One region of the Virgibacillus siamensis genome, then DNA from elsewhere that is predicted to be linked to it. Evidence: riboswitches for the same ligand, from Rfam matches in the RefSeq annotation. Region 1 holds a riboswitch; each other region holds the start of a gene.

Region 1 (2,208 bases):
TAACTGTCTCTTTAGCAGCATTTTTAGTTGGCGGACCAATAAACACCAATTCAGCATGCTTTGAGGCAAATGCTCTTCCCTTTGGTGACGCACCAGCCTGATACAACACCGGTGTTCTCTGTTTGGATGGTTCAGATAAATGGGCACCCGGGACTTTATAATATTTTCCTTCATGCCTGATATCATGAACCTTATCCGGATCCGTATAGATGCCATTTCCTTTATCCAGCTGAACCGCATCCGCTTCCCAGCTCGCCTCCCACAGTTTGTAACAAACATCCACATATTCTTCTGCAATATCGTACCGTTCATCATGTTTAATCTGACCGGCCCTGCCCATGTTGACCGCTGCACTTTTCAAATAAGATGTAACTATATTCCAGCCGACACGTCCATTTGTTAAATGGTCTAACGTTGTCATCCGGCGGGCAAACAGATAAGGATGCTCATGTGTAACCGAAGATGTAACCCCAAATCCAAGATGATTCGTAACGGCGGCCATTAACGGAACAACCAGCAGCGGATCATTCACCGGCGCCTGGGCCCCTTGCCGGACAGCTGCATCCCTGGAACCTCGATAAACATCATATGTGCCAAGAACATCCGCGATAAACACCGCATCAAACCTTCCCTTCTCTAACAGCTTGGCAAGTTCAATCCAATAACTGCTGTCCTTATAACGATGTGACTCATCATCAGGATGTGTCCATAATCCCGGGGATTGATGCCCCGCACAATTCATATCAAATGCATTTAAAAAAATTCGTTTCTTCGTCATACAGTTACCCCTTTCTGTTTTAGATAGCTTAATTCCAAACAACTGTTCCTTTTACTAAATCCGCAAAATAGTATAACTGTTTCTCCGTCCGTTCCAAAATTGCATCTTCAATAATCGGATTGTTCCTATGTTTGTCAATTTGATCATCTAATAAATAAAGACCTTTCAGATTATGCCCTTTTAATGTCGCAAGCACGGGTTTTAATGTGTATTCAATTGCCAGCAAATGTGAAGCACTCCCACCGGTCATTACAGGAAGAACAGGTGTATGCTGCAGCACATCCCGCGGCAAAACATCCAATAATGCCTTCAGCACGCCTGAATAGGCTCCTTTGTACACAGGCGATCCAACGATAACACCACTGGCATTCCGAATCATCAATGCGATATCCCGGATAGCCGGGCTTTCCCAGTTTCCCGTAAAAAGATCTTCATATGGTAAATCTCTGACAGAGAGATGTGATACCGTAAAATGTTTTTGGATTAGCAAATCACCCATATACCTTAGTACACTATCCGATCTTGAAGCGGCAGAAGGACTGCCCGACAATACAACAATTTCACCCATAATGATCATCCTTTCCTCATAAAATTCATTTTAATGGTTTTGCCAAATTCTGTTAAAAAACCCCCTTTCCTTGGATAAGAAAAGAGGGTTGCTGACGGTTATTCGATTCCGCTCTTATCTCCCAAGAAATTAATCTTGCTGGATTTAGCACCATCCTGACAGTGTCAGAGGTTGCTGAAGCTTCACAGGGCCAGATCCCTCAGCTTCTCTTGATAAGATATTTTATTGTTGCAGTACATTATATTCCTATTAGTCTGATAAATCAAGTGGGTTTTTGAAAAAAGATGCAAATCAACATAAATTTCCCATCTATTGTTCATATAAAAGTCAAATGTCGTTAAATTTCTTCCCCATCTTCTTGTTCCGCAGTAAACGTCCAGTTAAGTTTCAGGGAGTCACCCTGGAATTGATTCTGATCCTCGCCATTATCCACAAATGAGATATCAACATAAAAATTTTCATAGTGGCCATTTTGATCCGCGGGAAGACCATCCCCACCAATCACATCAATGGGACCATCCCTTTTTAGTTGATTTAGAGTCGTTTTTGTGATGAGTTTCTTCCCTTTGCTTGTATTATAGAATAACTCTACCCGAATGTGCTTCCCAAAGTTCAACGTATTATCACCTTTGGCATCATTCACTTTATAGTCTGTATCCAACATTACTTTTGAGAAATTAAGTGTCCCGGTATTCTGAATACTAAATGACTGTTCCTGTGTGTCTCCCGGCTTTATGTTATCCAGATTAAAAATAACATTTTCATCATTTCCGGCAGGTTGGTTGAACGTTAATTCCATAGTTCCTGCCGCGAATGGTATTGTTGGTTTTTTCTGAATCGCTAAAATACACGTACGTTCCTC
Region 2 (2,208 bases), on a different contig from region 1:
ATCAAAATGGTGCGCTTTTTGAATGAAACAAGTATAAATGTTTCGGAATTTGTTCCGTCCACTTTCGGATCTGCCTTGTATGTAGGAGCAGATACGATAGTGAATTCTGATTGATGCGATTCTACTTCTTCCTCTGTCGGTTCAATAAACAATTGTCTGGAAAATAAGTTATGCCATGCATATTCATTAAAAACCTGAATGGGGAGACGATAATTTTTATCGGCACCGGCATAGCCTTTAAAATGGTATAGCTCATCTTTCTTTTTTAAATATGCAATCACTTTTTCGTACAGGTTATCAAAGGAAGCTTCGTCAATTTCTTGGTTGACCAATCCCCAGTCAATAACATCCTGTGTTGTTTCATCCCGTACGATAAACTTGTCTTTAGGGGAGCGTCCGGTATATTTACCGGTAGTAGCGCGAATAGCACCTGTGGCGGACAATGTTCCCTCACCGCGTGATAATATTTTCTCAACGAGCTGTGGCACGGAGAGATTATTTTGCAAGTTGTGATGAGAAAGCAATTCTTTGATAAGTTTTGATTGTTCCACCGCGTTCATATGTGATACCTACCTTTTTGATGGATTTTTAATTGACATGCATTTGATTCATCGTGTAAATCTGTTTATTTAGTATAACACATTCACAAGATTAGTCCATACTAATTATACGAATAATTATATGAAATTTTATTGTCAAATGTGTACACACGTTAAGAGTTGACATGACGGCGCTATTCCGTTAAGCTGAATTTCGAGCGGAAACTCTCTTATTCAGAGTCGGTGGAGGGACAGACCCCATGAAGCCCAGCAACCGTCACGTTATGTGAAAAGGTGCTAACCTGAAGCAAGGATTTATCCTTGGACAATAAGAGCGAAAGGCTGCACATTCCTTTCCTCATGATTACGGGAAAGGTTTTTTTATTTTTTCTAACCTTATTAAAACATAATCATACACTGAATAGACAGATTTCCGTACCATCTATTTTAGGGGAGGATTTAGTCATATGACTGCAAATCGTCGTTTGTTTACATCTGAATCGGTTACAGAAGGTCATCCGGACAAGATTTGTGATCAAATATCAGATGCCATTTTGGATGAAATATTAAAAAATGATCCTAATGCAAGGGTCGCATGCGAAACAACTGTTACTACAGGATTAGTATTGGTATCCGGGGAAATTTCTACTACTACATATGTAGATATTCCTGCAATTGTGCGCCAGACTATCAAAGATATTGGGTATACGCGGGCAAAATTCGGATTTGATGCTGAAACATGTGCTGTACTGACTGCTATCGATGAACAGTCAGCTGATATTGCCGGCGGGGTTGATACGGCATATGAGACAAGACAAGGGAATAAAACCGATGAAGAAATTGCTTCTATTGGTGCAGGGGACCAAGGTTTGATGTTTGGTTTTGCCTGTGATGAAACAGAGGAATTAATGCCATTGCCGATTTCACTTGCGCATAAATTGTCAAAGCGGCTGGCAGATGTCCGGAAAGATCATATATTGGATTATTTGCGACCTGATGGTAAAACACAGGTTACGGTAGAATATGATGAAAATAATCAACCGGTTAAAGTCAATACGATTGTTATTTCCACGCAGCATCATCAGGACATTTCGACCGAACAAATTGAAAAAGATTTAATTGAACATGTTATACGTCCGATTGTTCCAGCGAATCTGCTTGATGAATCAACAAAATTCTTTATCAATCCAACGGGCCGGTTTGTGATCGGTGGTCCACAGGGGGATGCCGGCTTAACCGGGCGCAAAATCATTGTGGATACGTATGGTGGATATGCAAGACACGGTGGTGGTGCTTTCAGTGGTAAGGATTCAACCAAAGTTGATCGCTCTGCTGCATATGCAGCCCGTTATGTGGCCAAAAATATCGTTGCTGCAGGACTGGCGAAAACGTGTGAAGTGCAGCTGGCATATGCGATTGGTGTAGCAGAGCCGGTTTCAATCTCCATTAACACATTTGGAACCGGTACTGTTGCTGAATCTGAAATGGAAAAAGCAACTAGAAAGATTTTTGATCTGCGGCCGGCTGGAATCATCCGGATGTTGGATTTGCAGCGTCCAATCTATAAAAAAACAGCCGCATACGGACACTTCGGCAGAACAGATATATTATTTCCATGGGAAAAGACAGACAAGATCGAGGAACTGCAAGCTATTATAAATGAATAATA
Region 3 (2,208 bases), on a different contig from region 1:
TTTTACCGAAAAAAGAAACTAAACTTAGCTTATTTAGAAATTCGACAAGCGTCTGGCACCACTCGAAATTTGTCGAATACGGAAAATTTTTGACAGGGGGGTTGTGAGATGGATCAGGAAAATAAATTGGGGATTATATATGCTGCGGTTGCTTACACGCTTTGGGGGTTTCTGCCGATTTACTGGAAACTGGTCCAGGATGTTCCCGCTGACGAAATATTGGCACACCGCATTTTATGGTCATTTATTTTTATGGTTATCATCGTACTGGCATCGGGAAAGCTTAAGCCATTTTTGAAGGAATGCAGCATCATTTTCCATGATAAAAAGAAGCTTATTGGTATTTCAGCAGCTTCGGTCATTATCAGCATCAACTGGCTGACGTTTATCTGGGCAGTGAACAGTGACCATGTTGTCCAGGCAAGCCTCGGTTATTACATAAACCCGCTGGTCAGTATTTTGCTTGGTATGCTTGTACTGAAAGAGTCGCTTAGCAGGCGGCAATTAATCTCATTCATTCTTGCAGCAATCGGGGTCATCAATCTAACGATCAGTTTCGGTGTTTTCCCATGGGTCTCACTTGTACTGGCCTTCAGTTTTGGCCTGTACGGACTGTTGAAAAAAATGGTCGATGTCAGCGCCATGTTCGGGTTGACAATCGAAACGATGCTCGTAACACCAATTGCACTGCTGTATTTAATATTCATTCCGGACAGTACGCTGTCACCGGCGACAATGTTTTCCGGAAGCGGTGCCCTGTTGTTCGGTGCGGGTGTCGCCACTGCCATCCCGCTTCTGCTGTTTGCTGCCGGTGCTAAACGGATCCCGCTTTCCATGGTCGGGTTTTTGCAATACATCGCACCAACGCTAATGCTAATTCTTGGCGTCTTCCTGTATCATGAAACATTTACACAGGCACATCTGATTTCATTTGTATTTATCTGGGTGGCGCTGATCATTTACATGGCATCATCCCGGCATAAAAAAACGGTTCGCCAGAAAGAATTATAAAATTTTTTTAAAAATATGTTGACGTACCGAACGAATCATGTATATAATGTTCATTAAATTAATTGAATTTACAATTTCATCTCTTATCAAGAGCGGCGGAGGGAATAGGCCCTGTGAAGCCCGGCAACCTAAAAGCATGCGTGCTTAGTAAGGTGCTAAATCCTACAGGTCAATTACGATCTGGAAGATAAGAGGAGGTCCGTTACATACACGCCCTCTTCTTAGGAAGAGGGCTTTTTATTTACCCTCTTTCTCCAGATAAAATTCAAAGGAGGAATTATTCATGTCAAATTATCAACTTTTCAACCAGGAAACAAATCTGCTTCACGGTGGACAGGAGCCTGATCCGACAACAGGATCCCGTGCAGTTCCAATCTATCAAACTACTTCCTATGTATTTCGCGATACAGAGCACGCACAAAATCTGTTTGGTCTGCAGGAACCCGGTAATATCTATAGCAGGATTATGAACCCGACCGTTGATGCATTCGAGCAGCGGATTGCATTACTGGAAGACGGGTCAGCCGCAGTTGCCACTTCATCCGGTATGGCTGCGATTACCCTTTCCATTTTAAATATCGCCGGCAGCGGTGATGAAATCATTGCCGACAGCAATTTATACGGCGGAACGTATAATTTATTCGCCAATACACTGCCACGATACGGGATTGACGTAAAATTTGTCGATGGAACAGATTTGGATCAGATCCGCAATGCAATAACACCGAAAACAAAAGCCATCTTCGGTGAAATAATTACGAATCCAAGTCTGAACGTTCTGGAGGTCGAAAAAATTGCAGAAATTGCGCATGCCAATGATATTCCACTGATTATTGACAACACGTTTGCTACACCATATGTTACAAAACCACTGGCATGGGGTGCAGATATTGTAGTCCACTCGGCAACAAAATGGATTGGCGGTCATGGTACAGCTATCGGCGGCGTCGCAATTGACGGTGGCAGGTTTGACTGGACTAAAGGAAAATTCCCTGGTTTCACAGAACCGGATGAAAGTTATAATGGCATAAAATTCGCTGATCTTGGACCGGTTGCTTTTGCCACCAAACTGCGTGTACAACTGCTTCGCGATATCGGCGCATGTATCAGTCCGCAGAATGCATTCCTTTTATTGCAAGGACTTGAAACACTGCACCTGAGAGTTGAACGTCATAATCAAAATGCCGAGGAAGTTGC
Region 4 (2,208 bases), on a different contig from region 1:
ACCGATAATCGGCAGAATCATCGGGAAAATAAGTACGTTACCGGGTTCTCTGCCCTGTTCTTCCGTACGGTCCCGTAAATCAGCGGAATATTGCCGCAAAGCATCCAGTGAATGATTTTTAGTAAAGACAGCCTCTGCATGTTTTGCAGCAAAATTTCGTCCCCTTGGCGAAGCCCCTGCCTGGAAAAGAACGGGTGTACGCTGCGGGGATGGTTCCACCAAATGTGGTCCGGGCACATCGAAAAATCTTCCCTGATGATGAATCAAATCTACCTTATCGGGGTCTGCGAAACTGTCCTTTTCTTTATCGTGTATAACTGCATGATCATCCCAGCTGTGTTCCCATAACTTATAAACAACTTCCAAAAATTCATCCGCCCGATCATAGCGCAAATCGTGCTGAAGGCGTCCTGACAGACCAAGGTTAACCGCTTCACTTTCCAAATATGATGTCACAACATTCCATGCAACACGCCCTTCCGTCAGATGATCAAGTGTGGACAGCTGCCGTGCTAAAGCATATGGCTGTGCATATGTTGCTGATATTGTAGGCGCAAAACCTAAGTGTTCTGTAACGGCTGCCATAGCGGAAATCGGAATCAGCGGATCATGAGCAGGTAATTGTACAGCATGCTGTGCAGCCGGTTTATGACTGTTTTTATAAACACTGTAGGTCCCCAATACATCGGCAATAAATAGTGCATCAAACTTTCCACGTTCCAGTATTTTTGCAGTTTCCGTCCAGTAAGATAATTGATTGTGATGGATACCCTGATCTTTTTCGTATTTCCACAATCCTGTTGAATGTGGTGAAGGTGAATTTTGGATAAAACCATTTAAATGGATTTGCTTTTTCATAAAATCACTCCTAAATTGATTTTTAATTAAAGTTATCAAATTGGAAAACTTGGATTTAAGTATGCAAGGCATTACAGATGAGGCTTGTTCTGTTAATACTTTTGATATTTAAACCTTCATTGGAATCCTCTCCCCTTTCTGCTTGAATGCAAAAAACCCTTCTCCAAAAAATAGAGAAGGGTTTACAAAACAACGATACATTTTGTCGACGCCTTCTCATCTCCGGAATGCTATCCATTCCTCTGAATTTGGCACCATGCTTAATAAAAAGCTGGTTGCCGAGAGTTCACAGGGTCAGTCCCTCCCTCTCTCTTGATAAGAAGTACTCAAAATTATTTAATTTTTAATTATGTTATCACAGAATAATGATTTGTCAACATGTTTTGGAAATATTAGGACCTTAAGCTTAATCCCGATTATCCTGTAGAATCCATTTTACATGATCCGCAATTCAAACCAGTCAGTTTTTCATTCGCGGATCCAGTGCATCCCGCAGTCCATCGCCCATTAAATTAAACCCGAGCACTGTCAGCATAATTGCAATCCCCGGAAAAATAACAGTCCATGACGCACCTTGTATATGATTTTTTGCATCTGCCAGCATTCTCCCCCATTCCGGTTCAGGCGGTTGCGCCCCCATTCCCAAAAATCCCAATGCAGCAGCATCCAAAATAGCTGTCGCAACACTTAATGTCCCCTGCACAATAATAGGAGCAAGACTATTCGGTAATACGTGATAAAATAAAATCCGCGCATCCCGCATGCCGATTGAACGGGCAGCTTGGACATATTCTTCTTCCTTTAATGTCATGACTTTTGATCGTACAAGTCGCCCAAATACAGGCACATTAACCAATGCAATCGCTATTAACGCATTTTGCAAAGAAGGTCCAAGCATTGCAACAATGGCGATTGCAAGCAAAATACTTGGAAAAGCCATCATAATATCAAACAACCTTGAAATAATCATATCCCAAAATCGTCCATAGTATCCTGCAATTAGCCCCAAAAAAGAACCGACAACAACTGAACCAATGACGGATGAGAAACCAATCCACAGTGAAATCCCGGCACCATACATCATCCTGCTTAAAATATCGCGTCCAAATGCATCCGTACCAAACCAATGCTCTGCCGAAGGTGCCTGTAATAGCTTATCTGCCTGATCCAATTTTTGCTCATTGATACCCTCAGGTGCGAGCAACCCGGCAAAAATACCTGTTAAAATAAACAGAAAAATGATAGCTGACCCAATCACCGCCAATTTATTTTTACGGAAAGTTCTCCATACGTCATGCAATGGGGAGGAAACCGCTTCTTCCTCAAATTGATCTGCTTGGCTGCCCGTTT

What was found. A riboswitch is a leader RNA that binds a small molecule or an ion and turns the genes downstream of it on or off. The one in region 1 is predicted to bind S-adenosylmethionine.
Region 2: another riboswitch for S-adenosylmethionine. It lies ahead of metK (methionine adenosyltransferase); the one in region 1 lies ahead of ssuE (NADPH-dependent FMN reductase).
Region 3: another riboswitch for S-adenosylmethionine. It lies ahead of B1K71_RS17945 (PLP-dependent aspartate aminotransferase family protein); the one in region 1 lies ahead of ssuE (NADPH-dependent FMN reductase).
Region 4: another riboswitch for S-adenosylmethionine. It lies ahead of B1K71_RS15305 (LLM class flavin-dependent oxidoreductase); the one in region 1 lies ahead of ssuE (NADPH-dependent FMN reductase).

What each region holds. Positions count from the first base shown of each region.
Region 1 covers NZ_FUIH01000006.1:1,642-3,849, reverse strand. The annotation lists gene B1K71_RS00880 (LLM class flavin-dependent oxidoreductase) at 1-778, opposite strand, end outside; gene ssuE (NADPH-dependent FMN reductase) at 807-1,346, opposite strand; SAM riboswitch class I at 1,458-1,565, opposite strand; gene B1K71_RS00870 (TasA family protein) at 1,684-2,145, opposite strand; gene B1K71_RS20320 (TasA family protein) at 2,111-2,208, opposite strand, start outside.
Region 2 covers NZ_FUIH01000007.1:1,799,750-1,801,957, reverse strand. The annotation lists gene pckA (phosphoenolpyruvate carboxykinase (ATP)) at 1-560, opposite strand, end outside; SAM riboswitch class I at 767-874, shown strand; gene metK (methionine adenosyltransferase) at 1,007-2,206, shown strand.
Region 3 covers NZ_FUIH01000007.1:2,946,000-2,948,207, forward strand. The annotation lists gene rarD (EamA family transporter RarD) at 109-1,011, shown strand; SAM riboswitch class I at 1,092-1,205, shown strand; gene B1K71_RS17945 (PLP-dependent aspartate aminotransferase family protein) at 1,295-2,208, shown strand, end outside.
Region 4 covers NZ_FUIH01000007.1:2,312,624-2,314,831, forward strand. The annotation lists gene B1K71_RS15305 (LLM class flavin-dependent oxidoreductase) at 1-858, opposite strand, end outside; SAM riboswitch class I at 1,072-1,180, opposite strand; gene B1K71_RS15310 (ABC transporter permease) at 1,319-2,208, opposite strand, start outside.